DNA from 3 places in the Paenibacillus sp. FSL R7-0272 genome. Region 1 is predicted to be linked to each of the others. Evidence: riboswitches for the same ligand, from Rfam matches in the RefSeq annotation. Region 1 holds a riboswitch; each other region holds the start of a gene.

The links. A riboswitch is a leader RNA that binds a small molecule or an ion and turns the genes downstream of it on or off. The one in region 1 is predicted to bind cyclic di-AMP.
Region 2: it holds a riboswitch for cyclic di-AMP, as region 1 does, so the genes downstream of both, MKY23_RS16225 (3D domain-containing protein) here and MKY23_RS10140 (C40 family peptidase) in region 1, are expected to answer to the same signal.
Region 3: it holds a riboswitch for cyclic di-AMP, as region 1 does, so the genes downstream of both, MKY23_RS06750 (hypothetical protein) here and MKY23_RS10140 (C40 family peptidase) in region 1, are expected to answer to the same signal.

The regions. Positions count from the first base shown of each region.
Region 1 is NZ_CP150221.1:2,267,642-2,278,040, reverse strand. Features, by position in the region: gene MKY23_RS10175 (LacI family DNA-binding transcriptional regulator) at 1-60, opposite strand, end outside; gene MKY23_RS10170 (carbohydrate ABC transporter permease) at 158-982, opposite strand; gene MKY23_RS10165 (sugar ABC transporter permease) at 982-1,863, opposite strand; gene MKY23_RS10160 (ABC transporter substrate-binding protein) at 1,980-3,326, opposite strand; gene MKY23_RS10155 (carbohydrate-binding protein) at 3,694-5,379, shown strand; tRNA gene MKY23_RS10150 (tRNA-Leu) at 5,572-5,656, opposite strand; gene pelA (pectate lyase) at 5,859-6,812, opposite strand; cyclic di-AMP (ydaO/yuaA leader) riboswitch at 7,188-7,319, shown strand; gene MKY23_RS10140 (C40 family peptidase) at 7,325-7,789, shown strand; gene MKY23_RS10135 (hypothetical protein) at 7,914-8,612, shown strand; gene MKY23_RS10130 (carboxymuconolactone decarboxylase family protein) at 8,665-8,994, opposite strand; gene MKY23_RS10125 (hypothetical protein) at 9,175-9,393, opposite strand; gene MKY23_RS10120 (hypothetical protein) at 9,512-9,841, opposite strand; gene MKY23_RS10115 (xanthine phosphoribosyltransferase) at 9,940-10,399, opposite strand, start outside.
Region 2 is NZ_CP150221.1:3,671,510-3,681,908, forward strand. Features, by position in the region: gene mobB (molybdopterin-guanine dinucleotide biosynthesis protein B) at 1-325, opposite strand, end outside; gene glp (gephyrin-like molybdotransferase Glp) at 331-1,599, opposite strand; gene MKY23_RS16190 (HNH endonuclease) at 1,838-2,182, shown strand; gene MKY23_RS16195 (DUF4247 domain-containing protein) at 2,316-3,065, opposite strand; gene MKY23_RS16200 (DUF4178 domain-containing protein) at 3,077-3,583, opposite strand; gene MKY23_RS16205 (DUF350 domain-containing protein) at 3,615-4,016, opposite strand; gene MKY23_RS16210 (PspA/IM30 family protein) at 4,112-4,783, opposite strand; gene MKY23_RS16215 (hypothetical protein) at 4,975-5,310, opposite strand; gene MKY23_RS16220 (polysaccharide deacetylase family protein) at 5,465-6,283, shown strand; gene MKY23_RS16225 (3D domain-containing protein) at 6,415-7,086, opposite strand; cyclic di-AMP (ydaO/yuaA leader) riboswitch at 7,089-7,285, opposite strand; gene MKY23_RS16230 (amino acid ABC transporter ATP-binding protein) at 7,471-8,193, opposite strand; gene MKY23_RS16235 (ABC transporter substrate-binding protein/permease) at 8,180-9,646, opposite strand; gene MKY23_RS16240 (M20 family metallopeptidase) at 9,845-10,399, shown strand, end outside.
Region 3 is NZ_CP150221.1:1,565,348-1,575,746, reverse strand. Features, by position in the region: gene MKY23_RS06795 (hypothetical protein) at 1-292, opposite strand, end outside; gene MKY23_RS06790 (VOC family protein) at 470-853, opposite strand; gene MKY23_RS06785 (DUF6612 family protein) at 1,080-1,937, opposite strand; gene MKY23_RS06780 (thiol-disulfide oxidoreductase DCC family protein) at 2,069-2,491, opposite strand; gene MKY23_RS06775 (hypothetical protein) at 2,640-2,918, opposite strand; gene MKY23_RS06770 (zinc ribbon domain-containing protein) at 3,023-3,268, opposite strand; gene MKY23_RS06765 (organic hydroperoxide resistance protein) at 3,520-3,939, opposite strand; gene MKY23_RS06760 (Nramp family divalent metal transporter) at 4,349-5,707, shown strand; gene MKY23_RS06755 (HAD family hydrolase) at 6,062-6,760, opposite strand; gene MKY23_RS06750 (hypothetical protein) at 6,918-7,346, opposite strand; cyclic di-AMP (ydaO/yuaA leader) riboswitch at 7,464-7,639, opposite strand; gene MKY23_RS06745 (glutathione peroxidase) at 8,019-8,498, shown strand; tRNA gene MKY23_RS06740 (tRNA-Leu) at 8,705-8,787, opposite strand; gene MKY23_RS06735 (urease accessory UreF family protein) at 9,235-9,936, shown strand; gene MKY23_RS06730 (Rha family transcriptional regulator) at 10,204-10,399, shown strand, end outside.

The DNA.
Region 1 (10,399 bases):
GCGGGACACGGTTGTAACCGATACTCCTGCTTTTTTGGCAACATCATCAATCTTGGGCATAACCGTTAACCACCTTGCTCTTTTTAATCCATTATAAGCTTAATCGTTTTCCATTTCACTCCAGTTCACTTGTTGGTACTTCAGTGTTACTTCAGTGCTATTTCAGCGCCCCCTCTGTAATCCCCTTGATAATCTGTTTTTGCAGAAGCAAATACATGATCAGTACCGGAATAATCGTCATAATCAACCCAGCCATGAGCGGCGCATAATCCACTGAATAGGACGAGAAGAAATTGTACGTAGATAGTGGTAATGTTTTGTGCTCCGGCGATAACAGCACCAGGCTTGGTAGCAAGTAGTCATTCCAGATCCATAACACATCCAGCACAATTAATGTCACAAATACCGGCCTTAACAAGGGAAGCACAATCTGGAAGAACGTCCGCATTCGCGAACTCCCTTCGATAAAAGCAGATTCCTCGAGTTCATAAGGGATACCCTTGATAAATCCATGGAAGGTAAATACGCCAAAAGGTACACCGAAACCCAGGTACATAAACAGCAAGGTTATTTTGGAGTCGAGCAGACTCATATTGCCGTATAACATCACCAGTGGGATCATTAAAACTTGAAACGGTAGAGCAAGTGAAGCCAGCATCGCATAGAAAAGAATGCCATTCACACGCCATTTGAAACGAACAAACAGATACCCGGTCATCGATGAGAAAAAAAGAATCAGCAACACGGAGCCGACGGTAATCAGCAACGAGTTCAGAAATCCATCCAGAAAATTCATATTGTCAAATGCACTGACATAGTTGTCCAGTTGAATTCCCGTTGGCAACGATAACGGATTTTCTACGAACTGCTGGGTCGATTTGAATGAGTTCATAATAATCAACAAAAACGGCGTGAGAAAAAGAAACAGCAACACATATAGCAGTATTTTTTTCAACGAAGGAAGGAATTGGCGGATCGACATCAGGACTCGACCTCCAATCTCTTCAGCAGATACGATTGCGTCAACGCAATAATGGCGACTACGGCGAAGAGCACCACAGCCTCCGCTTGGCCGACCCCGTACTGGTTAGACAGAAATGCCTTTTGCACGATATGATAAGTCGCGAGCTCCGTAGAGTTAAACGGCCCCCCTTTGGTCAACGCAAGGTTGATATCATAGGTCAGAAACGATCGAGAAATCGAAATAAATACACAGATCACAATGGCTGGAATAGTGAGCGGTAACATGATCCGGCGTATCGTTGCCATGCGGCTTGCCCCATCGATGCTGGCAGCCTCGAGCACATCATTCGGAACCCCGGCAAAGCCGGCAATATAGATGATCATGAGATAACCAATCAACTGCCATGACGTTGTGATGACGAGCGCCCAGAAAGCTGTGTCTGTATTGGTTAACCAGGATGTTTCAAACCAGGACCAGCCATACTTTTGCCCTAAGTAAGGAAGTACTTGTGAGAACAAAGTCTGCCAAAGATATCCGAGAATGATGCCCCCAATCAGATTGGGTGTAAAAAAACCAGTGCGAAGCCATTGCTCGCCTCTCCCACCACCCGTCAGCACAAGAGCAATAAAAAAAGCAGCAGCGTTTGCGATAATGACAGTGAAAAAAACATATTTAAGGGTAAACCATAATTGAGTCCAGAACACGGTATCCTGCCAAACCGCGATATAATTGGATATACCAATAAATGTGTTATCCCCGGTACGAACATCCCAATTGGTGAATGTAAGGTACAATCCAACGATAAACGGGATCACAACCACTGCGAGAAAAGCGACAACGGAAGGAGCTCCAAACAGTAAGAAAGTTCCCGCGTTTCTCATCCGTATTTTTCTATCCATGTTGACCTCCTGTGGTTCCCTTGGTAACGGCTTGACGAAAGATTTGATGAACGATTGGAACAATGGAGGATGCGCCCCCTGTATGGATGCACATCCCCTTTCGAACGTTTATAATTCTATTTTCCTGCCTGACTAGCCCAGTAAGCTTGCACTTCCTCTGCCAGTCCATTTCGATCAATTACACCTGCCAAATATTTTTGCATAGATGCACCCGTCTTCGCCCAATAATCCTGTGGTAAATAATTAATCACACTGATATTCAACACTTTACCTTGGTCTACGTAACTACCCACTGCTTCAGATAAAATGTTACTGCTTTTCACTTTGACGTCTTTGTATGGCAGTGCCAGCCCCATTTGTGCTACAATCGCATCCTGCCCCTCATCACTCGTCACCATCCACTGAATGAATGCTTTGGCTGCAGTCTGTTGTTCTTCCGTAGAACCTGAATTATCAATAGCAAAGAGTTTCGGTTCACTGTAAGCTACTTGAGTATTTCCGTAATCTTCAGGGTTGTTGCTAATCGGAACAGGGATAATGCCAAACTCTTTGTCGCGGCCTTCCAGATTACCTATAACAGCCCATGTCCAGTCACCCATGAAATAAAAAGCCGCATCTCCTTTGGCGAAATCCGTACTATCCTTGGTGTAATCTGCCACGAGTGGATCTTTACTACGTGCGTTGTATTTTTTCAGCAGATCGAAGGTATCGATCAATCCGTTAAATGCAGCATTGTCCGTGAGCTTCGCAGTTCCATTTTCCAAGTCTTTTACGAACTTACGATTGTCTTCCACGTTCTTAGATTGAAGAGAATAGGTCAGTCCCAGATAATGCGCTCCAAGTGACCAATCTGCGCCATGAAGCATGACAGGTGCTTTGCCAGCCGCCTCTACTTTTTTGAAAACAGCTTCCAGATCGTCACGAGTTTTAATGCTGTTTGGATCAAAAGAGCCACCCATCGCCTCTTCTACAACCCGTTTATTGTATAAAAGGCCATACCCTTGTGCTGTCCAAGGGATACCCAAAAACTGACCATCCAGTAGCGCTCCATCTACCGCACCAGGCTTCGTTAACCCTTCATACGTTGACTTTTCCGAATCCAGATTGAGGAATTTGTCTTTATATTGCAAAATTGTGCCTGCATCCAGATTGGCAATTGTTGCCGGATTGCCTGAAGCAAGCAAGGATTGGAACTTTTCCAGCTGTGCTCCACCAATCGGGGTAGGAATAAGCTCAATGGTTACCTCAGGATGCAGCTCATGATACGTCTTGAACAATTTCTCAAAAACACCGTTGACTTCTGCGGAGGTATTAAAAAAGGTCAATTTCACCTCTTTTGTAGCCCCTCCAGCCTGTTTGTCAGAATCCTTTGCTGAAGAATCCGTTGTTTTACCCGAGGAACAGGCGGTAATGACCAACATCAGTATCAATACGCCAACAAACGGTACCCATGTCTTTTTCATTTCTTAACTTCCCCCCTGATGTTTGTTATGAATGCGTTTACATTTTGAATACAGCTTTATCATAAACGCTGATGATTCAACATGTCAACCGGTTGACATAAATTTTAAACAGCGCTGTTATCCTATGAAAATAGCATTCGAGTCAAAAAAACATAAAAAATTACAAACAACTGCAATATATCGGGTATTTTTCACAGGAATAATATAGTAGAATTTACAAAACAAATCCTTTTTTTGTCAAAAGATCTATCCCAATCATTTCTGAGAGGATGTGATGCCTCCCTTTTCGAAGTTATGCCGAGAAATTTATTTTTCTTGTCCAGGCTTTCGCAAGTCACTTATATTGAGGAGAGTGAACACATTGAAGATGAAGTTTAAATTTAAAAAATCAGTCAACCTGTTGTTAGCCTGCTTAACTGCCCTCCCCCTAATGTTAACTCCAACCAACGTATCTGCAGCAAGTGACGCCAACATCAACTTATCCTCGGAAAAACAAGTAATCCGTGGCTTTGGTGGTATCAACCATCCGGTCTGGGTTGGTGACTTAACTGCAGCACAACGTGAAACCGCTTTCGGAAATGATCAGAATCAGCTAGGATTCTCTGTACTCCGAATCTGGGTAGACCCGAACCCCAATAATTGGGCTCTTGAAGTTGCTACAGCCAAACGTGCGATTGAAAAGGGAGCTATCGTTTTTGCCTCGCCTTGGAACCCTCCAAGCAGCATGGTTGAGACGTTTAATCGAAATGGTGATACCAATGCTAAGCGGTTACGTTATGACAAATACGCTGCTTACGCACAACATCTGAATGACTTTGTAACATTTATGAAAAATAACGGCGTGAATCTGTATGCCATATCCGTTCAAAATGAACCGGATTATGCCCATGACTGGACCTGGTGGACTCCACAGGAAATCCTGCGTTTCATGAAAGAAAATGCAGGTAGCATCCAAGGTACCAAAGTCATGGCTCCAGAATCCTTCCAATACCTGAAAAACATATCCGACCCAATCCTGAATGATCCACAAGCACTTGCTAACATGGACATTTTGGGAGCACATTTGTATGGAACACAGGTCAACAATTTTGCCTATCCTCTTTTCAAACAAAAGGGAGCTGGCAAAGAGCTTTGGATGACCGAAGTGTACTATCCAAACAGTGACAACAATTCCGCTGACCGCTGGCCGGAAGCCTTAGACGTCTCCTACCACATGCATAATGCCATGGTTGAAGGCGACTTCCAAGCCTATGTATGGTGGTATATCCGCAGGCAATATGGACCAATGAAGGAAGACGGTACAATCAGTAAGCGCGGATACAATATGGCCCATTTCTCCAAATTTGTTCGCCCAGGCTATGTCAGAGTAGATGCTTCCAAAAATCCGGATACAAATACTTACGTGTCCGCTTACAAAGGTGATAACAAGGTCGTCATCGTAGCCATTAACCGCAGCACTTCGGCAAAAAGTCAACGCTTTGTGTTGCAAAATGGCAATGCGTCCACTGTATCTTCATATGTAACAGACAGCAGTCGTAATCTGGCAAGTCTTGCACCAATTAACGTTTCCAATGGCGCATTCACAGCTCAACTCCCAGCACAGAGTGTAACAACATTTGTTGCTAATATTACTGGCGGCAACGGTGGCGGCAATGTAGGCACGGGCACCACATATGAGGCCGAAACAGGAACAACACTTACGGATGCAGTCATTGAAACAGCTTATCCGGGCTTCACCGGTTCTGGATATGTTAACTTCAACGCTTATACAGGCTCCGCAATCCAATGGAATGATATCAATAACACAATCACAGGCACCAAAAATGTAAAGTTTCGTTACGCTTTGGAAAGTGGTACGCGGACTCTAGATATTTATGTTAATGGCACAAAAGTACTCAGTAATGAGCCCTTTACTCAAACAGGAAGCTGGTCTACTTGGGGCGAAAAAACAATTCAAGTACCTATGAATTCAGGTACGAATACACTCCGAATCGTAACAACAGGTACAGAGGGACCGAACATTGATAACATTACGGTGACAGCAGCATCATAAGTTATCTGATTCTAAACCTTTTTCTTTTTTAGCTGGGCAAAAAGTAGCCAAGCTCCCATATGGAATAGACCTAAGTTGCTCTACTCGTCTATTTTGAGACAATACTGTAATTAAAGACTGTTGATTGTTCTTTATATCATTAGATAGAAAAAGACCCCTTAGGCTATTGCTAAGAGGTCTTTTTCTATCTAATGCGGTCGAGAGGACTCGAACCTCCACGGGGGGTTAGCCCACACGGACCTGAACCGTGCGCGTCTGCCAATTCCGCCACGACCGCATATATTGTGTCTTTCCAATCATTATCGGCGACAAGAAATAATATACCACGCGTAGTTTAACATGTCAACACATCTATTCATCACCAAATAAGTGCGAAACAGATATGTATCCGATTCGCACTTATCAGGCCTGCTTCAAATTAAACTTATATATCCGTAAGTAGTGGACTTATTAGAAAATTCGGTTAAATAAACCATTTTCTACAGCTTGGACGGCCAGTTGCCGTACCATGCATAACCGCCTCTTCTTTCCTTTTCTATATCGCTCAGCTTATATTTCACAACGCCATCACGTCCCACAAAGATCGGTTTGTCCGTACCGAGTTCATAGAAACGTGCCCAAATCGGTGATGCACTGGAATCAGCAATAATTCGGCTATCCCCATTCGCTCTCTCATACCGATATCCTGTAATTTTCACTTTATTAAACCAGGCTTCGGCACCTTTGATAGATGCAGTAATTCTTGAATTAGCCGGTCTCGTTTTCAGAAACTTCACAATGTTTACGCTTTCACCTGCAGTTAATGAAGGCACTTCATAGATTCTGGCTCCCGCAGGTCTAAGTGAACTGGAATCATGCTGTTGTCCCCAAGCCGTTAACTTCCCACCCGATACCACCTGGGTATTCAGGATAGCATCGACTCCTTTGGAAACTGCATTTTTACTACGATTTGCAAGAGAACTGTCGATAAAGGAGAAGTTCCCCTTACGTCCTGCGACTTCATCAAGCATGTACAGCACATTAATCATCGCATCATCATTATAGGTAATATGTTTATGATAGCCGGAACTTTGATAGACTTGAGGCCAACCCCCATTGGAGTACTGCATATTAAGCAAAAAGTTGATGCCCTTGACCGCTGCAGCAGAGTATCGCGGATCATTTGTTTTTTTGAATTCACTTGCTAGCCTTCTGATTTCTGAGTATGTAGCTTTGTTATCGATCGTTGATTTGGCCCATTCACCTGACGTCTGACTGTAATCTTTTCTCCAGCCTCCATCGGGGCGCTGATTCTTTAAGATATCAGACATACTCGCCGTTGTACCGGAAGCATCAGCAGCCGATACGGTCGGTACAGGAAGGATAGCCATTCCCGCTACGGAGAATACCATAGAACACGCCAGTACAAATGTTACTAATTTTTTTGCTTTCACTCGACAACACTCTCCCCATTTACAAATTTGATTACTTATATCACATATATTCCAATGAAAACAATTTAAATACAAATTATGTATTTAATATGGTTATAATATGCAATAAATATATTTTTGTCAATATATGCAACAAACCAAAAAAATTTGTTAAACAGAATGGTTTCCTTTTTAGCTCATAACAATCTTGTTTATTATCCAAGTTCTCTCATATGAAACACAAATGACTTTTTTGTAATCTTTAACTCCCTAATTTCAACAAAATGATAACTAAAATCGATAATTCCGCTAACATTGAGGCTAAATGAACACCTTTAAACAGGTTTGACAATTACGCATTTATGCAATATAGTTTCAAATAGTTACAAAAACTTAATTATTCATTTGCCGAGTTTCAGGATTGAAAACGGGGGAACCATTTTGGGTGAATTATTCTTATACATAGGAAATATAGGGAACCTTCTACCGAACCCTTAGCTAACTCCGTAGGCATCGAAGGGAGAACATTGATTTTGAAAAAACTGATTATTTCCATTTTTGGGGCTGCTGTACTATTTACATCCGGGGCAACAAGCACAGAGGCAAGCACAATTAATACGATGGTTAACAATATGACAGGCATCCCGTACAAATGGGGCGGCACAACCATGGCCGGCTTCGATTGTTCCGGGTTTATGAGATATCTTTTCAACAAATATAGCATTGAGCTCCCTCGCACGTCGCAACAACAAGCGAAAGCCGGAACACCTGTCTCCAAAGCAAGCATTCGTACAGGAGATCTGGTCTTCTTCAACACAACAGGTAGAGGCATCTCACATACAGGAGTATACATCGGTGGAGGTCAATTCGCACATGCCTCCAGCAGCAAAGGTGTCAGCATCACCAAGTTGTCCAATCCGTATTTCAATGATCGTTATGTAACCGCAAGACGGGTGACAGGTCAATTTATGTACAACAAAATGTTGGGTAAACTTTAATGCTACATGTTAAAGAAAGAAGCAGCCACAAAGGTGCTTCTTTTTTATATCCATTTTTTGTCTTCAATTGCTTCCCTCAAATCCTGTAAAATATTTAAGGACATGAAAGGAGAACAGACAAAAAATGAAGAAGATGATGTTCGTTTTAAGTTTTGCTGCTTTAGTATTCACAATCCTAGGTTGCAGTAACGGGAATGCAAACGATTTTCGAGATTTTTCTTGGGGCACCAAGATCGACAAGGTCATTTCAACTGAAAAAAAGAATGGGAACGCTACTTATGAAGAGGACAACTTTTATGAACATGAAAAAAGCATTACATACTCTAATCTAATTGTTCTTGGTAAAAAAGCTGACGCTACATACGTTTTTATTGATCTTTTAGATAATACAAGCCGCCAGGATCTAATGAACGAAAGTAATACATTGCTTAAGGAATTGGAAAATCCAGAAACGACAGAATCAAGGAAAGAAGAAATTTACAAGCTTATGGATCAGAGAATAGAAGAAATGAAAACTGCAGCAAGTTCATATCCATTGGATGACTTCTTACTGCGACAGGCATTTTATCATTTTGACACGTTAAGCAGCCAAGAATCCGATGAAATCCTCGCAGAGCTTACTCAGAAATATGGTGAGCCGAAGATCGAAACCTTTGCTAACTCCCTTATTTATCTTTGGGAAAATGATCGCTCAAACATCGAATATGACACAGGAAGATCCAGAATAATGTATAGTGCAAAATACTCCATCATGGAGCAATTTGCAGATGTAGACAAGTACAACAAGAAATCAAACAGTAAAGAAAGTAATGATGAACTTTAAAAAAAGGTCATACCGCTCTATAAAAGAGCGGTATGACCTTTTGCTTCATCCACTAATGGAGCGCCTTCTGCACCCTCATTGCTCCCTGTGACAGAGCATGTCCGCCGCCCACTGCACCAGCAACAGCTACCGTCTCCATGATCTCCTGATCGGTCGCTCCCTTGGACCGGGCTTCCTCCACATGATAGAACGTGCACACTTCGTTATTAGCAAACAAACCGATACCTAGCGCAATTAACTGCTTGGTTTTGGCGTCAAGCACACCCGGCTGGAAGCACTCTCCCGTAAACTCATGATATGATTTCACCACATCCGGGAGAACGTCGCTTAATGCGCCAATCTGATCCTTATACGCATGAACTTTATCATTCATCAATGTCATGACTTGCAACACACCCTTTCGGCTGTAAATACAGCGAATTGTTCCACTGTACCTATCTTCTCTCGCGTGCGTCGCAAATATGCCTGATCCTGATGGTAATTCCAAACATTTAGTGTAGCAGACATTCTCTTAGAAGGAGCTCCGGTAACGTGAATCCGTTAAGCTAAGCACTCATGTCATTTATTCACTTAAAACACTTTGACGAGGCTCACTGAACAGCTGATAACGGTAAGACCGATCCAGCTTCACAACACGGCGATTTTGCCTGCGAATAAGTACTTGCTCATCATCCCAGGCTACCACGATGCCCGTTACATCATTAGACTCCAGTTCATCCCGCACTACTCTTACCTTCTCCCCTGACAAACGCAGGGCATCCAATTCTGTATCACTAATCATGTCATAACTCCTATACTCAAATTTCTTTACAAAAAGAGACCTAAATGAAAAGTCATTTAGGTCTCACGTGACTGTATTGGACTGTCATGTCATTCGAAAAAAATGTCCCGACTGAGAGTTACCGCTGCGCGTGCTCTTTGCTGTCGTTCTTCTCGAACCAAAAATCAAGCACTTTGGCGGACATCACACGTTCTTCAAGGTACTCTACTTGGTGCGGTGTAAATTGTTCTTTCCAAGAGAAGGACAACTCTTCACACAAGCCTACAATCGTCAGTAATTCTGACCAGGCAACATAGCGTTTGTACCAGAAAAATTGAGGATGTTCAATCATATAGGGATAAAGGTCATCGAATTCCGTATGTTTACAATCCAGGGCACGTTCAAAATGAACTTTCGATTCCGCCAGCTTATCAATAAAGAATTGTTCTGTTGCCGGTTGGTTCCCCATGGTGTTGCCTCCTCTCCCTAACATAACCCCATTATAAAGGAAATCTAAGGCCATGCAAAGTCATACTTCAAAAATTAGGCCCAATTTCCTTCAAAAAGTCACATTTCATTATCGTCGAATTGCACGGTGCCATTATTCAGTGAACGAATGCGTACAAGAGCTTCTACTGGAATCCCTTGTTCACGGATGGTGCGAGCACCAGCCTGGAAGCACTTCTCCACCACAACACCAAATCCCACAAGTTCTGCGCCGGAACGCTCAATAATTTTAATTACGCCGCGGGCGGCATCTCCGTTTGCAATAATGTCATCAATGAACAAAATGCGGTCATTTTCGTGAATGTATTCGCGAGACACCATAATATCCGTTACGATTCCTTTCGTAAAGGATGGTACACGTTCGCAGTAGGCATCAGGATCGGCCAGAAGCGTTTTTTTGCGGCGGGCAAATACCAAAGGTACCCCCAGTTCATGTGCTGCGGCAAAAGCAACCGGAATCCCTGATGATTCCACCGTAATCACCCGAGTAACTCCACTCTCGCGAAAACGAGCAGCAAAC
Region 2 (10,399 bases), 1.4 Mb from region 1:
CTTTGAAACCTTCAATCACAATCCAGTCATAGTCTGAGAACTGGTTCAACATATCATCAAGCCGGGTGTTGTGTTGCTTAATAATCGCCGTCCTTTTCTGAGACATCACCACAACAGCTGCAGCACCTGCCTTGCCAAACTGATACGAGTCCGTCCCTTCCTGATCCATCTCAAAATGGTCATGTCCGTCATGTTTGAATGCAGCCACTTTTAAACCTTTGGAAGAAAGTCCGGCGATTAGTGAAGCTGTCATTGTTGTCTTGCCTGTATTTTTATATCCAACGACTTGCATGATCTTTGGCTCTGAAGAAGTCCTTTTATCCATTCTAATTACCTTGCTTGCCCGGTTGGAAGTTTAAGAATTGTGACCTGTTCCCCTGCAGCTATGCCCTTTTTCTCAGGCGGAATCACAATGAGGCAGTCACTGTCTTTAATGGTGATCATGACACTTGACTCATCCACACGAGATGCAGCTGGAGCCGCAAATACTTTTCCGTCTCGAATGATCGTACGTCCTCGTACAAAACGAGTGAAGTTGTTCACCTTTGCATAGCCGTCTTCCAAAATCACATTCCATTCTTCCAAATAAGGATGGACATCTGCTTGCATCGCACGAAGTGTGGGACGAACAAACAGATTAAATCCAACAAAACAAGCGCCTGGATTACCTGATAAAGCAAATAACAGCTTGTCCTTATATACAGCAGCCGTAGTTACACTGCCTGGGCGCATCGTGACTTTGTTAAAGAGAAGTTGCATCTGTTCTTCGAGCACAAGTTCGCCCATGATATCGTAGTCCCCAACAGAAACGCCACCTGTCGTCACAACGATATCATTGTCCCGAATCGCTTCCTCCAGTTTTGCCCTTGCGGTATTCACATCGTCTGCGATGGCTCCGTACATGACCGGCTCTCCTCCAGCTTCCACAACCAGAGAACGTAACATATAGCTGTTGCTGTTGCGAATCCGACCAGGTTGCAACGGCTCATGAACCTCAAGTAACTCCGTTCCTGTAGCAAAAATAGCCACCCTCGGCCGTTCAAAGACCGGCACTTCTGCCACGCCAAACGTCGCCAGCACAGATTGTTCACCCGCCCCGATTACGGTACCGGCTTCGATCAATTGCTGGCCCTCCTGCACTTCAAGCCCAATTGGCGTAATATTAGCTCCAGCCTGAATGTGACGTTTCAGTGCAATCCAGTGCTGCCCTTCTTCTTGCTTGCTTTCCGTCATCTCCATCATGACGACAGCATCTGCACCATCCGGAACTTGAGCACCCGTCATGATTCTTGCAGCCGTTCCAGGTGTAATAGGATGTTCTGGTGTATATCCGCACGGGATTTCATCAATAACGCGAAACCACACTTGATGATCACTTGTGGCCTCAGCCGTATCTGCACTTTGAATCGCAAAACCATCCATACCTGATCTGCGGAAAAAAGGATACGCATGCGGCGCTTCAATCGACGTTGCAAGTGTGCGGCCGTGTGAGTCGGCAAGAGGAACATGTTCCATCCGGCCTGCCGATACCTGAGCAGCAATTCTGCTCTGTGCTTCCGATACTTGTACAGCCGTACGATGAAATTTAGCGGTGGTCATATCATATGAATGGGAATTATGTTTCACAGTAACTTACCTCCTGAGGTCTTTTTCTCATTTAAGAAAGTGTAGCCCGAATATACGCCGATGACAAGTCGATTACTCACTGAATCCGAACAGGAAAACTGCATAGGTACCTAAACAGACACATTCTAAATGTGTTCACTCTTGAGATTTAACAGGAAGAACATCATTGCTATGAATCCCCGCTAATATGAACAGGGGCCTAACAGGTAACATGAAATACTCTTTCTTTGCACATAATAGCATTCGAAATCGGGAGGTGATCACCACGAATCATCATTGTGAGTTATGCGGGAGAGAACCCGTCGAGACAACAGTTCATCATTTAACACCAAAGGAGATGGGCGGTAGCTTCATGCCCACCGCTAACCTGTGCATTCCCTGTCATAAACAAATCCACTCGTTATATACGAATCGGGATCTGGTTACGCTGGGATTGACCGATCTACAATCGCTGCGTGCAGATGAACGGATCATTCCTTACCTGCGCTGGATACGTAAACAGCCAGCTTCTTCGATTCCTCGTGTTCGCAAGTCCCATCATGTCCGCAAATCATAAAAAAATAACAGTAACAAGGTGCTCACTGTCATTCGCCAGTGTCTCACCATGCTACTGTTATTGTCCTGTATATAATCATCATCCTGTAAATCATAATCATTCCAAGAATCATATATTTCAGGCTTGCGAGGTGTTATCTTCGCCTCATAATCCTGCCACCACCGATTCGAGTCTTTGGCTTTTTGTAGGATTTTTTTGGTGAATCAAACAAACCACCCAAGCCACCACTGCTCTTGTTGCGATCGATACTTCCTCGGCTTTGATCCTTTTTGCGGTCGAATAAACCGCCGCCAGAACCAACACTTGTGTCCTTATCACTGCCACGCCGCGTAATGGAGCCTTTTCGCTCAACGGTAATAGGCGGAGCCAGCTTTTTATCATTGCTCGTTGGAGCCCGATACGATCCCGCACTCGGTTTGTACGTATCCCGTTCCGTGTATCCCCGATAGTTGCCTGAACCGCGTCCACCAAAAGTATCAAACAAATTCCCGATTAACGTTGCCGTTAGATACCCTTGTAAAAAGGAAGAGCTATAGTTCTGACGAACATATTCCTTGGAATCGACTTCGACGAGCGTATCCTCTGGTTTCTTGGGATCTTGTTGCAGATGATAATACTGGTCTTGATACACCAGGAACATCCGCTCTGTATTTTCTGCCGAGATCTGGTCGGGTGTTCGTTGATCGGACAGCTCTTTTGCTACTTCAGGAACTGTGCGATCTGCAGCCCGATACACATAAGACGTGGATTGACCGCTGCCACTTACCGATTCAAGAGGATATGTATCCTGTACGGAAGGAGCTGCACCACACGCAGACAGCAGAGACATCACAAGGCTGAGGACCAGCATTAATTTTAATCCATGTGCCAAGCGTTTTTTCATTGGAACCTCTCCTAGTTCGAACGAATCACTTTGATATCCGCAGGAAGAATGGACTCACCCTCGTAGAGGTTAAACCTTCTATCTTGCCATTCCACACGAAGAAGTTTGTTATCATCCGATTGATACTGCCACACAAGCTGCTCACCAGCCTGACCATAAGGCGTTCTACCCACAGTCTGAACCATACCTCCATATTCTTCCTCCAAATGATACACGTGATCATCCAGTTCAAGAATGGTCGGCACCTCGTCAGGGGCATCAAGTCTCCCATCAATAGGTGTATACAGGGCGTAACGCGTGATCTCACGCTCCTCCACATGTAAATATCGGAATGAACTACCATCCTGGAGCGTTAATACAACTGCGTTACGAGCCCGATTCTGCACCCTGCCAACGACTTCATAAGTGACCAGAGACACTTCACAGATATCCCCAGGAGCAAGCTGAAGCATCGTTTTTTCCACTTTAGGTGGCTCGGGCTTTGTTAGTATTCCTTTAATACGTTTCCATACACTCATGCCAATTACTCCTGTTCCTTATCTTATCGGCTTACAAGCACGCTGCAATAATCAATGCGCCTACAATATGCAAAGCGCCTGAGAACAAGCCATACCCTGTCTTACCTTGCTGTATTCCCGTATCCAGATCCAATGTGGCCCATTTGCGAATCATAAAGTGAACAACACTTTCCAGAATTAATAAAATTACAAATGATACAACAGAAACGAGCAAAGCTTCTCCAAGATGTCCTGCTGTCGAGATGGATGTTGCAAGCACGTAACCTTGCGCAAATAACTTCATTACCATCCGGGTAGTGACCGCCATATTGCCAGCCTTGACTTCAGCAAAATCCTTGTATTTCGTAAAAAGTGAATCTACATACATCAGTACAAACAGCAAAACCGAACCTGAAACCGTCCAGACCAGCATCGCCAAAATGTTCAAATCCATTTACACAGCCTCCACTTATCAACATGATCCGCATTTAAAAGCGAAGGAGAAACGCTGTTCCCCTCCGCTGGTTAACCCTGCTGAACGCCAAGGTGTTAGTTTTTATTTTCGTACTGTTTCATAAGTGCAGCAAGTTCGTCCTCAACAGCCGTATCCTTACCAAGTTTCTCAAATTCCTCGTCAAGTGATTTGCCTTTGGAAGACATTTCGTTGCTTGCTTCAGCCTGAGCTTCCATCTGCATCATTTTCTCTTCCATACGTTTCAAGCCCGCACTCGCCGTATCTGAGCTAAATCCGTTCAGCGCTTTGTTGATTTCGGTTTGTGCTTTGGCTGCGTTATAACGAGCAACCAGCGTTTCGCGCTTGTTTTTCATCTGTGTCAATTGTTTGCGCATCTCATCGAGTTTGCCACGAAGATTGTCTGCGGACGCTTTGTTTTGATCGTAGCTGGCTTTGTATTCCACCATTTTCTCTTCCGCTGCTTTCTTCTCTTCCAAAGCGCGACGAGCAAGGTCCATGTTCTGTGCACGAGCTGCCGTGTGAGCCTGCTCTTCACGTTTCTTCACAAGTGCTTCCTGTTCCTCGAACAATTGCTTGAACTTCTTCTCGATTGCGATTTGTGCGGCTACTGCTTTCTCAGCATCTTCCAGATCCTCTTGCATGTCACGGATATATTGATCCGTCATCTTGATTGGATCTTCAGCTTTGTCGATAATTGCATTGATGTTAGACATTGTCAGGTCACGTAATCTTTTAAAAATAGACATTAGGTTATTCCTCCCAGTGGATTGTGCATTGTATATAAAGATACATACGTTACAATCTGCAACTCGTTTCAATTTTACAAAAAAAAATTAAAACTTGATGACAACCTCTAATATAAGGAGGATTACCTCTGAAGGTTATGCTTATCCAGGCACGTGTCGTTTATCCTATAAGGTGACCGATTACCAAAACATTACTCTGACTTCTTATTCAAATGTTCATCCACAAGTCTCTCTGCAGTCATTACGATCTCGTCGATCTGCACTCGTGTAATGCTGTCAAAATGTATGCCCATAATAACGGTTACCGTAACTTTCAGTTGCAGGGCCGCCTTGCGGGCTAGCCGCTCACATAACTCTTGTTCCTTGTGTCCCGGGATATGTACCGTTGTTCCACTAACCCGATCATGGTCAACATAGAATGTAGCTACAGCCCCGATATGAGCTTTACCACCCGTAACCAGAAATACCTTGTCCTGTCCTGCCTCAAAAACCTCTAAACGAATGGATTTCAAATCATATGTACTCATCGTCTCTCCACCTATCCTTCTCTATATGTTATATATGGTGGAATTATGCCTTTCATGACCTGATGATGCAATGAAACTTCTCACACACGCATAAAAGAAACAGGCAACGGGCATACCATAGAGAACGCAATTTTGGAAAAAGGAGGCCGTTAACATGCGAATACGCCTCGTCATGCTCGCACTCGTTACTATTATATGCTCTGGGGTTTATACAGCTCCTTTAGCCCCTGCGCCTGTGTCTGCTGCTTCATCTGAGGAACCTTCTTCAACCCTCAGTGATACACCGGCGTCTGGGTCAGATGTTAAAGAAGAACAGTTGACTCTAGGTCAACTTCGTCAAAAATACGCGGATACGTTCAAAACCAATGGCCCTTCCACCAAACAAGTTGCGCTGACTTTTGATGATGTACCTGATCCAAGATTTACACCGCAGGTACTTGATGTATTAAAAAAATATAAGGTTCGTGCTACTTTTTTTGTTGTTGGCAGCCGTGCGGAGAAACACCCGGACTTGGTGAAACGGATGGTGAAAGAAGGACATATCGTTGGCAATCACAGCTACAATCATCCTGAATTCAGCAAATTATCAATGACTGCCTTTCGCAAACAAATACTACATACCGGCGATATCATTCACCGCCTGACGGGGTATACGCCCAAAATGATTCGTCCTCCGTATGGGGACATTAACGAAGAACAGTTGAGATGGGCTGCAAAACAGCATTACAGCATCGTGAATTGGAATGTGGATTCTCTCGATTGGAAGGGACTAGACAAGGAAAAGGTAAAACATAATATTCTCACCGCGGTGAAACCTGGTTCCATCGTATTACAACATGCTGGCGGCGGTACAGGTTCGAACCTGAAAGGTACAGTAGAGGCTTTGCCTGAGGTTATTGAGGAATTGCGAAACCGAGGATATGAATTAGTTACATTGGACGAGATGCTTAAACTGCCAAAAGAGAAACAATAATTGAAAGAACAGGGTGTCCCTCTACGTCGTCATGAATTATGCCTATCATGATTACGCAAGAAAGAACACCCTGTTTATTAATGCTCAATTCAACTTATGACCTCACATCCATAAATGAGAGGGTTTAAGCCTTATTTTAAAATGTACAACTCAATATCCTGAAAACCAAACGAACTAACGAACTGTTTGCTTCCAGGGATAAAGATGTCAATACGATTTCCCTTGATCGCGCTACCTGCATCCAAAGCCGTTGCTACGAAAGCCTGTTTCGGCAATCCAGGGTGTGTATGCCCTGTCACTAATACCTTGGTTCCAAAAGGGATAACCTTGGGATCCACTGCGATTGTGCCGAGTTCGAGCGGGTTGCCAAAATAATCAACGGGGCCCCATCCACCATTCTCGGAAGCATCTGCGGAATACGCTGTTGCTTTAACACTAAGCGTTTTGCTATAGTCGAATGTTTTCCCCCAAGCCTGTACCACTTTATTATCTGTATTCACGTCCAGGCTTGCAGCAGTCACCGTTTTTTCCTGCGACTTCGCTTGAACTGGTGCCGCTTCTACTTTGTTTTCGTTACCTGGGATTGTAATTTTCAAACCACCATAGATGTTATAAGGTGAGATGTCTTTATTCGTTTTAATTAATGTGTTCATATCAACGCCGTATTGCTTGGATAAGGTGAAGAAGGTATCCCCTTCTTTGGCCACATGAACGGAATCCGCGTGAGCCGGAACGGCTTGAATGAATAGAATGGATGTCAGTAGTGCGATGGCTGTTTTGGCTAAACGTTTCTTGTTATGCATGGTCTTCCTCCCTCATGATGCCTGCGAAGTTAGTTGTCGGATTCGGATGGAGGAACCCACCCTATAGGCTGTACGTGACATGCTGAAGCATTATGTATTCCTAATTCACCCCAAGCAGCATATTTCTCAAATCATTAACTATGTCTGCATTGTTACGTCCCCCGCACTTCCGCTTCGGAAGTTTCGGCAGTCTTGAATATATCACAAATTTGTAACCTTAAGCTGTAGTAAATGTTTCCATTTGGCGTTTTAATTCATTTTACAGGTAACAGAAAAGTTACTTTTTCAGCTCTACCTTTTCTGCAAACAACAAAAAAGCGTCACCGGATCTTTCGATCCGATAACGCCGTTATTCATTTGATTCTATATACGGAATGGCATGAATTAAAGTACTTTTGCAAGAAAGTCTCGCGTACGCGGATGTTTTGGCGCACCAAACACTTCATCCGGGGTACCTTCCTCAACGATGACGCCGCCGTCCATGAACAGAATGCGGTCTCCCACCTCACGCGCAAAACCCATCTCATGCGTTACAATGACCATCGTCATTCCGCCTTCAGCAAGCCGTTTCATGACTTCCAATACCTCTCCGACCATCTCCGGATCAAGGGCCGATGTTGGCTCGTCAAACAGCATCACATGCGGCTGCATCGCGAGTGCTCTTGCAATGGCAATCCGTTGCTTTTGACCACCGGACAGCTGGTTAGGATATACATCTTTTTTGTCCGCCAAACCGACTGTCTTCAGGAGATCCTCGGCAATTTTGTTAGCCTCATCCGTGGATTGTTTCTTCACCTTGATTGGAGCAATCGTAATATTTTGCTGAACCGTTTTATGAGGGAACAGATTAAAATGCTGGAACACCATGCCCATCTTCTCACGTGTAGCATTAATGTTATGCTTCGGATCGGTTATCGAAACACCTTCGAAATCGATCTGTCCCGATGATGGCTGTTCCAACAGGTTCAGACAACGCAGAAATGTACTTTTACCCGAACCGGAAGGACCAATAACTACAACAACCTCACCTTTGCCGATCGTTACGTCGATGCCTTTCAGGACATCATTTTTACCATATGATTTGTGTAATTGCCTAACGTCTATCACTTGCACCCAACTTCCTTTCCAATCGTCCGAGCAGCTTGGACAGAATAAATGTCATCACAAAGTAAATGGCTGCCGCAATAATGAACGGGTTCAGACCCTGGAATGTGAGATTTTTGACTACACTTGCTTGATACATAATATCCACCATACCGATGACCGAAATAATGGATGATTCTTTAATGATCGTTACGAACTCGTTACCGATGGCTGGCAAAACGGCCTTGAAGGCCTGTGGCAGAATAATGTAACGCATCGCTGCGCCTCTGCCCATACCTAATGAACGGGCTGCTTCCAGTTGACCACGATCAACGCCTTGAATACCGGCACGGAAAATCTCGGCGAGATACGCACCGCTGTTAATGGAAAGCGTCATAATCCCTGCTTGAAGTGCTGAGAAGTTAATGCCAAAAGTTAGCGACACCCCGTAATAGATAATCATAAGTTGTACCAGCATTGGCGTCCCGCGGATCACCTCTACATAAGTTGTACCAATCCAGCGAAGAATCGCCATATTATGAAGACGGAACAGGCAAATAATCAGACCGATGATGACCCCGAATATTACGCCTAGCGCCGACAACAGGAGCGTGTAACCGATACCTGTTGCATATAAGCCTTTGTATTCCCAGAACAATTGAAAAATGTTTTGAGATTTATTGACTTTGTCAGCCATCAGGAGACTTGCTTCTGTAACCATCTGGTTGATCTTATCTTCGCTTTTCAAGCGGTCCAAGGTTTTGTTTACAGAGGCTAATAACTCCGTATTGCCCTTACGAATCCCGACAGCGGCTTCAGCCTGTTCTTCGTCAGGAACTGCTGCCGCAAGACCGATAATGTCATCCAGGTAACCAGCGGCTACGGTATCTTCTACAATAGCTGCGTCAACGCGTTTCGTTTGCAGTTGTAGCACGATGTCGGAGATTTTATCCAGTGAAGTCAGCTTTGCACCAGGAATCTTCTGTCCGATGGTTTCTTGAATGGATCCTTTTTGCACGCCAATCTTGACATTTTCCAGTGATTTCATGTCCGGATATTTGTCTTTGTCGACATTACGAACCATAATCACTTGTTTGGATTTGTAATACGTATCTGAAAAATCAATGCTTTTCTTACGCTCATCTGTCGGCGTCATGCCGGAGACGACCAAGTCTACACGACCACTCTGAAGTGCGGGCAAAAGTCCGTCGAAGCCCATATCCTCGATAACGAGTTCAGCTCCAAGATCCGCCGCAATTTCTTTGGCAATCGCAATATCAAATCCGACGATTTCGTCTTTACCATTGATGACTTTGTGGAACTCATACGGTGCAAAATCGGCACTTGTACCGAGCACCAGTTTTTTACCGCCTGAGCTGTTATCTGTCGTTCCACTGGCCAGTGCCGCAGGTGCAGCCGCCGTCAGAAAAAGAAGGAACGTTAACAACATTACGGTATAACGACTTATTAATTTCAACCTTGTTCTCCCCTTACAATGCTATAATTACGATTACATACTGATTCGTCAGTCATGTTGATGACTGAGTCATTATAAAGTACAATGCATGATTATGCAATGCATTTTCAAGATCAAATCTTGACTTGTTTCTGAAAAAATACTACAAACATGTTATACTCATGGAGTTATTTTCATTTTTGCCTAAGGAGTTTAGCCATGACAACAAATAAAACCCAAATTTTTAACGTTATTGATCAATATGCTTCCCGTTTCAAAGACATTTCATCATATATCGGGGCTCATCCTGAACTTGGGAATGAGGAATATCTTGCTTCTGCCCGTTTGAAGGAAGAATTGTCTTATCATGGCTTCGAAGTACAAGCTCCGATTCTCGGACTGGAAACGGCTTTCATCGGTACTTATGCTTCGAGCAAGTCAGGCCCGAGCATTGCCCTACTATGTGAATATGATGCTTTGCCCGAAATTGGTCATGCTTGCGGACACCACCTGATCTGCATGATGAGCCTTGGCGCAGCCGTTGGGCTGAAAGCCATAGTGGACGAAGTCGGCGGAACGATCAAGGTGTTTGGTACACCTGCAGAGGAGACACGCGGGGCTAAAGTTCCGATGGCGGAAGCGGGGTTATTCGACGACTGTGATGTCGCACTGATGGCCCATCCATTCTATGCTTATGAAAAATCAGGCAGCTCCCTTGCAATCGATGCCGTACAATTCGAGTTCCATGGTAAATCCTCACATGCGGCAGCCAGC
Region 3 (10,399 bases), 700 kb from region 1:
GCAACGGCTGATACTTCATGAGTTGCTTCGCCTCGTGCCCTTCGTCAGCTCCTTCGCTAAGCATAAGCCATGGGATACCTGAGACATCCCCACCATTCATCAACCAAGGGTTTAAAAACTCAGGTTCAGCGATGATCAGATCAGGTAGCTCTTGTTCATCCAGTTCATCCATATGATTCCTGAATGCTTCCCACTGTGAAAAAGCGATGAATCGCATCGTGGAGCTTGACGAACTACGCTGTACATAGTCAAGCCAAGCTTGGATATAATCTTTATCCCTCGATACCAGCATTGCCTTAAGGACAATCAATTACGTTTCCCTCCCATCAAAAAAAAGCACAAAAAACACCGCCCATTTCCCGCATGAAATTGCAGGATATGGACGGTGCTTCCGTCACGTGCTATGAATGTATGCACACTATAACATACAATTTCTGGACGAGCAAGGGATTTATTCTAACCATCTCACCTAGGAACCATAAGGCGCTCCAAATTCAATGATATTTCGATCCGGATCAAGGATAAAAATCTGAGCGAATCCAGCCACACTATCTGGTCTAGCTTCATATTCAATACCTTGCTCTTCCAGCCAAGCTAGCGTCTCCGAATAACTGACCACCCAAAGTGCAAAATGTCCGTCGGTTGTATCAATCCCCGCTTCCCGCAGCGTATGACCTTCCGGATGTTGCAACAGATGAAGTTGCTGACTGCCGATCGCATACCACGCACCCGTGGAACGAAACGGAGGACGCTCAATCTCCTGCATTCCGAGCAAACCCGAATAGAATTTTTTTGCGGTTTCCAAATTACGAACAGCCAGACTTACGTGATGAATATGTGCATATTTGATCATCTCGGTATCCCCTTCCCATTAAAACAATGATGAATTAACCTTACGCAACCACATGTTTACAATCACGGCTGATCCTTTTACAAATGACCAAATTTAAAAAACAAATCATACAAGTCCATATTATAACACTCTAAAGAACTTCCAAAATCAAAAAAACACCCCTGATCCTTATCCGGTCTACCCACAGGTATTCCGAAGTAAGAATCAAAGGTGTTTCAGGCTTTACTTATTTTGCGCTGTCCAAAGCCTCTTGCGGGATTTTGATTTCTGCAACTTTGTCATGGTTGGAGAACGAAGTGTCCATTTTCATGTCCATCGTCATTTTCTGATTGTTTTGCTCCATCTCCATCACCATCTCTACATCGATCTTCTCCATAAGAGACGTCTCTTTGTTAATCAAATATTTCATCTTCATGCTCTTAATGTTCATTTGATCAAGCATAGCCTGCATTTGAGCATCTGAACCGTTTTGTTCCATAACGGATTTAGCCAATTCCTTGACATTGTCACCCGATACATCTGCGTTCAGGACATAGTTGTCGCCCTCTTCAGTGATCTTAACGTCTTCTTTTACTTTTTTGAATTGGTCCAGCTCTTTTTCCGGGTTCATGCTAGCTTTCAATTGTTCGATGAGCGCCTTCGTTTGATCTTCTGGAATAGCTACCCACTGGTCACCCACTTGGGAGTAAATTTTGTCTGAAGTAATATACTGTTTTACATTTTGCTTCTGTCCAGACATATCCAATTCCATCTCTTGATAGATCATCATTGGATCTTTAATGATATCCATTTTCAAAGACGTTTTTACTTGCTGATCTTGAGATTGCTCACCAGCATCCAATTTAATTTTTTGATCAATGTTAGCTTCTGTAGTGAAGCTTTTCAGCGCTTTCGTTGCTTCACCTGTTTTGGCAAGCAATTCATCCAATGTTGGAACAGCCGCATTCTGCTCCGCTGTATTGTTGCTTTCAGTCGTTGTTTCATTACCTGCTGGCGGCGTTGCAGATTTATCTGTGTCGTTTCCGCATGCTGCCAAGCTTACTGCCAATAATGCCCCAATAATCATTGTCGTCCACTTCTTCAAGTTGTTATCCTCCCAATAATGTAAAAAATAATGTAACCCACAGTAATTACCCAGTAATTTCCGATATTAATCACCTTACATGAAACTTCTTTCTTATGGAAGCTTATCCTTGAAAACTGATACTTTTATACTTATAAAAATCGATCTTTAGTCTCGGGTGTAGGCAACATACATGCATCGTCCTTCCCAAACCAGCGGTACCGATTGCGCGCAACCCAGTTGTATACTGCATTACGAATGAATTTGGGCACAATAACAAACACATAGAGTAACGGATAAGGAAACTTGAGACCTTTGGCCAACCTTAACGCTGCTGTGGAGCGTGTATAGTATTTTCCATTTTCAATCAATACAAACGTATCCATGCTGTCAGTTCTCAGACCACCCTTCTCGAGCAATCCTTTCGCCACATCCGACTGCAGTGAAGCAAAGTGATATTTCCCTTCCGGGTCACGCTTGATAATCCATTTCGTTATTCCTTGGCAAAAGTTGCATACGCCGTCTACAAGAACAATCGGGTGCCCCTGATGCTTATCCTCTTGGTCTACTGTCATATGATCGTGGCCTCCTCTATGGTGCTGTTAGATTACTTACCCATTTTGAGCCAACTTTCTCGCCTAACCCGAATTTATTCTGCCACACTCTCTAGTAAAATAGAAAAAAAGCGCAGGCTCAGTGCCTACGCTCATAACTGTCCGACAATTACTCAGCCAGTGCTTTTTCCATCCACTCGTCGTTAATCATTTGTTGATGCAGGTCACCTGACCATTGATCCATACATTTGCAGATGAAGTCTTTACGACATACAGGACAAGGTGTTTTCTGCAGACGGCTGATCGCTGTCATTTTCCAATCCGGAGATTTGGAGTAGAATACACGGCACTGTGTACCATCCACCAGTTTCATCGTAAATTCGTACAATCCGTCTTTTTCGTTTTTGCTGGCTACTTGCAGTTGTGCAATGCTTGGTCTATAAGACATGGATATCACCCGTGAATTCAAATTTGGTTCATGCTAATGACACTGACACTTTCAGTACTAAATCATATTAAAGAAATTTCAGGTCGATGTCAACTCACGCATGTCTATCCGCCGAACAGAATATCCAGAATTGTGCCAACTTGTCCCTGTTTCTTGCCTTTCAACACGTCCGGGTTAAACACTTCCACATATCCACAGGCCGTACAGCCCACAAACAAATAATGGTTATGCTGAATATCAAACACCTTACTGAGCCCCGCTCCTGACATAGAGACTTCTTTAATGTTGCATTCCGTACCCCGACATTTGGTACATACAAATTTCCTCTCAATCATCTCTTCAATACTCATCGCCGTTCCCCCTTAATGGAATATGTGGCATGAAGTGACTGTACGTTTATGTAAAAGAGTACGACCTAACACGGAGAAATCCTCCTCCGCTTTCAGATTAGGTGATTCTTGGGTGGTATATGTTAGAAAACACAAGCCCTGCTGAGCTACCAGCAGGGCTTGTGTGCTTGAAGATCAGATATCACTGGATACCTTGCTCTTTATTTTACCTGTGCCTTTCAAAGAGAAAGAGCCAGGAATTATCTTATCTATTAGACAACGTTGAGTACAACGTCAATGTTGCCGCGTGTTGCTTTTGAATAAGGACAGAAGTCATGCGCCTTGCGGGCAAGATCCTCAGCCTGGCTGTGATCCACTCCCGGCATACTCACATCCAGACGAACCGCTAGCTTGAATCCGTCATCTGTTGGATCTTTGCCGATCGATACGTTGCTGGTTACAACGACATTCTCCAATTTCACACCTGCTTTGCGTGCCACGTTAGCCAGAGCGCTCTCGTAACATGCACCGTATCCAGCTGCAAAAAGTTGCTCGGGATTTGTGCCTTCTCCACCGGCACCGCCAAGTTCTTTCGGCATTTTCAGATCATGTTGCAGTACACCGTCCGAAGAAGCCACCGAACCTGTTCGTCCACCTTTTACTGTCGCTGTTGCTGTATATAAAGCTTCCATCAGAATCTCTCCTTCGTTAATAAAGTTTTGACTGCCTACAATTCATTTTAAACTTCTGGCTCGATTTGAAACGTCTGATTGTTTACTTTATCAGCTTTTACATTTGGCTACATTTCATGCGTCCCTGATAAAAGTCGTATCTTTTAACGAAATGGGTACGATACAAAGAGGCTCTTCGAAAATATAACCTCAGATTCTCCTTATTTTTTGTCCGACTACACAAAAGTTGCACTAGACAAAAATTATTGAGGGTGTACAATGTAAACATGAACATAAAATTTTAGATATATGAGCACTCGTATTCATTCCGTTTATTTGCCACAGTATTTGTGCTAGAGCACATTCTAAAAATGAATTTATTCCGGCTACAAGCCGGCCACATCTTATTGTAAAGTCAGGTGATCCATGTATGAGTCAAAAAAATCCGTTCAATTCTCCATCCAGCGAATATGCGTCTGCTACTGCAGCTACGATGACCCCCTCGCTAGGTGAGGCACACAGTTCCATGAAAGTACCCAAAAATGCGGCGTGGTGGAAAAAGTTCCTCGCCTTTGTCGGCCCAGGTTATCTTGTCGCTGTCGGTTATATGGACCCCGGTAACTGGGCTACCGGTATCGCAGGCGGTTCAAAATTCGGATATACGCTATTATCCGTCATTCTTATCTCTAATATGATGGCCGTGGTGCTACAATCCCTTGCAGGTAAACTAGGCATTGTCACTGGAAGAGATTTAGCCCAAGCATGTCGTGAACGTTTCAGCGCTCCCGTCGTCATGATGTTATGGATTTTGTGTGAACTCGCTATAGCCGCTACCGATCTAGCTGAGGTTATCGGCTCAGCAATTGCCCTTAAGTTGCTGTTTAATATCCCCGTGCTATATGGTGTTATCATTACTGCAGTGGATGTCTTACTCATTCTGGTACTGCAAAATAAAGGCTTCCGTGCGCTGGAAATCCTCGTAATCATACTGATGGCAACCATTGCTCTATGTTTTGGCATCGACCTATTTTTGGCGAAACCGGATATGGGCGGTGTTCTTCACGGATTCGTTCCTAGCACCGAGATTTTGCAGAACCCGGCCATGCTGTATGTCGCGATTGCTATTGTCGGAGCTACCGTTATGCCGCACAATCTGTACCTGCATTCTTCCATTGTGCAGACCCGCCAGATTGAGCAAACCACTCAGGGCAAAAGAGAAGCTATCCGCTACACCACGATGGATTCAACCATTGCTTTGACGCTAGCTCTGTTCATTAACGCGGCCATCTTGATCGTATCTTCGGCAGTGTTCCACAGCGCCGGTATGACACAGGTCGCTGAAATTGCAGATGCGTATCATCTGCTAACCCCACTGCTTGGTACAACGATCGCCAGTGTCTTGTTCGGCGTAGCTTTGCTCGCATCCGGTCAGAACTCAACCCTTACAGGCACGCTCGCAGGACAGATCGTCATGGAAGGCTTCCTGAACATCCGTATCCCGGCGTGGTTGCGTAGACTGGTTACCCGACTGATTGCAATCATCCCTGCTGTTATCGTCACTGCTATTGCCGGTGAGCGCGGCACTGAAGAGTTGCTGATCTTGAGTCAGGTCATCCTGTCCCTGCAATTGCCATTCGCCGTCATCCCGCTTGTGATGTTCACAAGTGACAAAAAAAGCATGGGGCCTTTTGCAAACAAACTGTGGCTCAAAATCGTCTCTTGGACTATTGCCGCTATCATCGTTGTGCTGAATGTGTATTTAATCATCCAGACCATCATGCTGTTCTAAGCTTATATAAGTCAGACTAAAGATGTTTACACTTTCACTCCAATGACAGAATAACCTGGAGAGTAGCGGTTATCCCCAGATTTTTTGGATTCTTTTTCTCAAGTGGAAAATCTGGTGATGCGCGTATGCTTCCGATGTAGCTTTCTTTCAGAAAGCTTTCAGGCAAACGCTTTGCTTTTCCAGTTTTTTTCTGTCCTCTACGTTTATGTGTAAAAAGGAATTCAACTTATATAATTCCGTAATAAAAAAGGCTGATGTGCCACAGTGGGGGGCACATCAGCCTTTTGGTGTCTTTGAGTTGTTAAGCCACTCCAGACACAAAAAATCTGTAATCCGATCTCATCTAGCAGATCATTATATAGATTTGCCTGCATCCACATCCGGTATAAGCAGGGGCAAAAGTTCATCCAGCGATTCAACCGTCCAGTCTGCACGCTCGCCATCCGAAAGCTCTGGCTGGAACCTTCCGTACCCTTGCAAAATACGAATGGTGCGTAAGCCTAAACTACGTGCTGGCATAATATCATTATCAATTCGATCTCCAATCATAACCGCTTCTTCGGGCGCGCATCCAGCTTGCTTCAGAGCAACCGCATACAACTCCGGATCAGGCTTGGACACTCCTTCTTCTGCCGAACAGGCCAGGACATGGACATATTTACGAAGTCCGTAACTCTCCAGCCTTGCTTCAGTCCCAGGGCTCTGATTCGCAATGATGCCAATACGATAGTGATGCGAAAGCTGTTCAAGCACCTTGGTTGCAGAAGGAAACGGTTGCTCCAATTCTTTATGGAATTTCAGCTTGTCCTGAATCTGAATGCGGTGATCTTCATCATGAATATATGTACGTATGGCCACTTTCATGGGCCACTGTTCATAATTACAGTAACAGGTAGCAAACAGTTCTCTTACCGCCTCAATCTTTACTGGATAGCCATAATCATTCGCTTCCCGAACGAACTGCCCAATAATATCATCTACTGGCTCCCATTCGTCCACCAGCGTATCCCCCACATCAAAAAACAACCACTTCAATCCGGCAATATCCGGCACGCTGATTCCTCCTCGTAAGCTACAGGTTATCCCTCGCTTCTATACTACCGTACTGTTTCCATAAAAAAAGAAGACCCACGACAAGCATGAGTCTCCTCAAATTCCGTTAGTCTATACCTGCAATTATAACAGGCGTCTTACCTTGGATCAATGTCAATCACAAGCTGCTCACTTCAGCTTCCGGTTTATTGCAGCTATTAAGAAGGAACCCAACTTCTCCATTCAGTGAATACACAATTTTATCCGCGCCCATTCCACGATAAATCCCTTTAGGATGGCTCTGCTCCGTGATCACACACAAGGACTTCGATGTCCAGGAGCGACAAATTTGAAGATAGCGGCATGTCAAGTTCAGACTGTTCTCAAAAATAAATACATTGCCTACACTGCCTTGCGGCAAAAACCATTTCTCAGCAGCTGCTGTATTCATACGGATGACGTGTTCTACGCCAAGACGGCGAAGTTTGCGCTCCTCATCAGCACTGTTCGTCAGAACGGCAAATGGCATTTTTTTATACATCAGCAATTTCACAAATTTACGTCCTGCTTCATTTGGAGCGGTTACCAAAATCATCTCTTTATCCATTCTTCGTTCCTCCCTTGGCGTGAAAAGACAACAAAAAAGAAGCGTGGGGACCAAGGCCTCCGAAACGCTTCTTAAATAATCCATGACGAAAGCGCCATGAACCAGCGTGCGGTTTGTTGCCTCTCCCTTTAACGCTTACGAGGTTAGCTGACGGATTCGGGCGCGAGAGTCGCCCTATTTCCGGCTTTCACCGAAAAATTCACCCCATGAATGTCCGCTGCTGTCATACAGCCCATTCTGTTGGTTCCCCCGTTTTCCATCCACAATGAATGGAAACTCAGCGATTAAAACATCGTTCGTAAATCTTCATTATAAGACCGATCGATATTATCGTTTGTTTCGTTTTTCAGGTACAATTTAATTAAAATTCAAATTACGCTATGAATCATACACCCCGTGCCATGATCATGTAAAGTGCATACAGATCACCGAATCGCCAGATTTCCGGCAATAACCACCTATAATAACGCTTACAATGAGGTCATACGCTATCCTTCTCTTCCAAGCTATCTAATTCTCAACCGCACAAAAATTGATTCATGTATTTCTCATCCATTTTGGATTCCAGCAGGCGAATGGTTATAACAACGCTAAATCCAAATAAGTTTTGCATTATTTAATTGCTTAAAATATAATAAGTATATTAAGAATAACAGGATGGAGGCGTTCCCCATGTCAGTCTATGATTACAAAGTAAACACCCTTCGCGGACAAGAGATTGAGATGTCCCAATATCGCGGCAAAGTGTTGTTAATCGTGAATACCGCAAGCCAGTGCGGTCTCACCCCTCAATTCAAGGGTTTGCAAGAACTTCAGGATAAATTCCAGGATGCTCCGTTTGAAGTGCTTGGATTCCCAAGCAACCAATTCGCGCAGGAGAAGGGTTCTTCCGATGATATTGCTGAGTTTTGCCAGATGAATTATGGTGTAAGCTTCCCGATGTTTGAGAAAATTGACGTCAATGGTTCCAGCGCTCATCCGCTCTTCCAGCACATTTCTAAAGAAGCACCAGGCTTGCTCGGCTCCAAAGCAATAAAATGGAACTTCACCAAATTCCTTGTCGATCAGGACGGTAAAGTTGTGAAACGATATGCTCCGCAGACTACACCGGACAAAATCGAAGAGGATATTCAGAAGCTGATTAACCAATAAATGTAGACTTTCGAACAAACATATAAACAAAAACAAGCCACCTATAAAGCAAAGAGCCAGACACTGCTCAAGCTTTTGGGCGGCTTTTTTGCGTTCTCTCTTTTAACACATGCCCTCATCCTGAATAATTCGCCCTTGTTTGCTATATGAAAACAAAAAAAGAAGCTCTCCATCACGGAAAGCTTCTCTCGTAAATCTTCATATAATGCGGTCGAGAGGACTCGAACCTCCACGGGCATACGCCCACTACCCCCTCAAGATAGCGTGTCTGCCATTCCACCACGACCGCATGTCGTAAATTATCGGCAACAGAATTGATTATACCGGATTCTTAAACAAATGTAAAGTCCTTATTAATCACTTTATGAATGACATTTTACTACAACCGGCTTTACTCTAAATTGATAACAGTTCTTCTTCCCTTCCTATTCCACACCTCTTGCAAAATTCAGTCATATTTCCTCGAAAATTACATATCATTAATCTGATTCGGCAAAAGGCCAAAGGGACTTTAGACATAAATATATGACACAGATATAATTTATTATGTCATATTATATAACTCTAATTCTGCATAATATTTAATTAAGTTTTTATTTTCTCATAAATCATTGACAAAACACGGATATTTATGTGAATATATATATCATATAATTCGGATTTACACATTAAACTTAAGAAAAGATTATCATATGTAATTAAATATAACACAATAAAGCGCAGGAGGCGAAAGATCGTGAACCGTGGGAATAAGCTACTCGATTATGCGAAACTGCTTGATCCCTCTGTCCAAGTGGGAGGATTCACCCATTTCTTCGGCATGGACACCCACATCAAGGAAGGCACCATTCGGACAGCTGAGGAACTCGAATCATTTATGCGTTGCCAGTTACACCCCAGTCTCGTTCGTCTAGAAGGTATGGCTATCAAGGGGATTTACACCGCAACAGATCATAAGGATACATGGCGAATTGCCCTGATCGACAAACTTGTACATGTACAGCGAACCCCTCCTGAACTTAGAGAGCAAGCAGCAATCATAGGCAAACGTTTAATCAAACTGTCTCGCGCCTTGCATCCTTGGATCGACCTTAGCCCGCTTGAACAAATCTTCGTAAAATACAATTCAGTTGGTTGCCTCCCCACCGTTCACGCCTGGATCAACCACCACCTCGATATCCCCGTCGAAGAGGCGGTTCTCGGTTACTTACATTCAGCCATGAATGCATGCGTATCCGAAGCTTGCAAAGTTATCCCCCTAAATGAAAATGCCACTCGGGAACTGCTGGCTCGCCTGACCGCAGACCTTGAGAATGAATGGACTACTGTGAGCGCCTCCTCACCGGATGCACCCATGCATCCTACGTCCATGTCCATGAAGTCGTTATTCCCCAGCTTCCACATGCTTGGAGCAGGCCTGCACGCTTACAGAGCATAATTCCGCACTCCTCCTCGAAACCTCTTTTTCAGAGCACACCAAAAACACGCCGCAACTCCCCTTGCTGGCGTGTTTTTTTATTTTGTCCAATCAACAAAAAGGCGGACTTACGTCATTTTAATTCAAAAAATACACTTATTTCCGTATTTTTTAATTGTTAGATGACGAATTTACGTATATAATGGAACCAACAGCACGTATTTCTATCTATTTCACACGAAGAATGACCTGCTGAATACTATAAAATCCACTCAGGGGTGAACCCTATTGAACAAGAAGAAGCCAGTCACTCCGTTCGGATGGGCTATCAAACGACGGCTAACCGAACTTCAGGTCGATCAGAAAACCTTTTGCGAACAACATGATATTCCACCCTACCGTCTATCCAACCTTATTCACGGCACACGCAAAGCAACCCGATTCAGACATCAGGTCGCTGACATTTTGAACATACCAGAGGAAC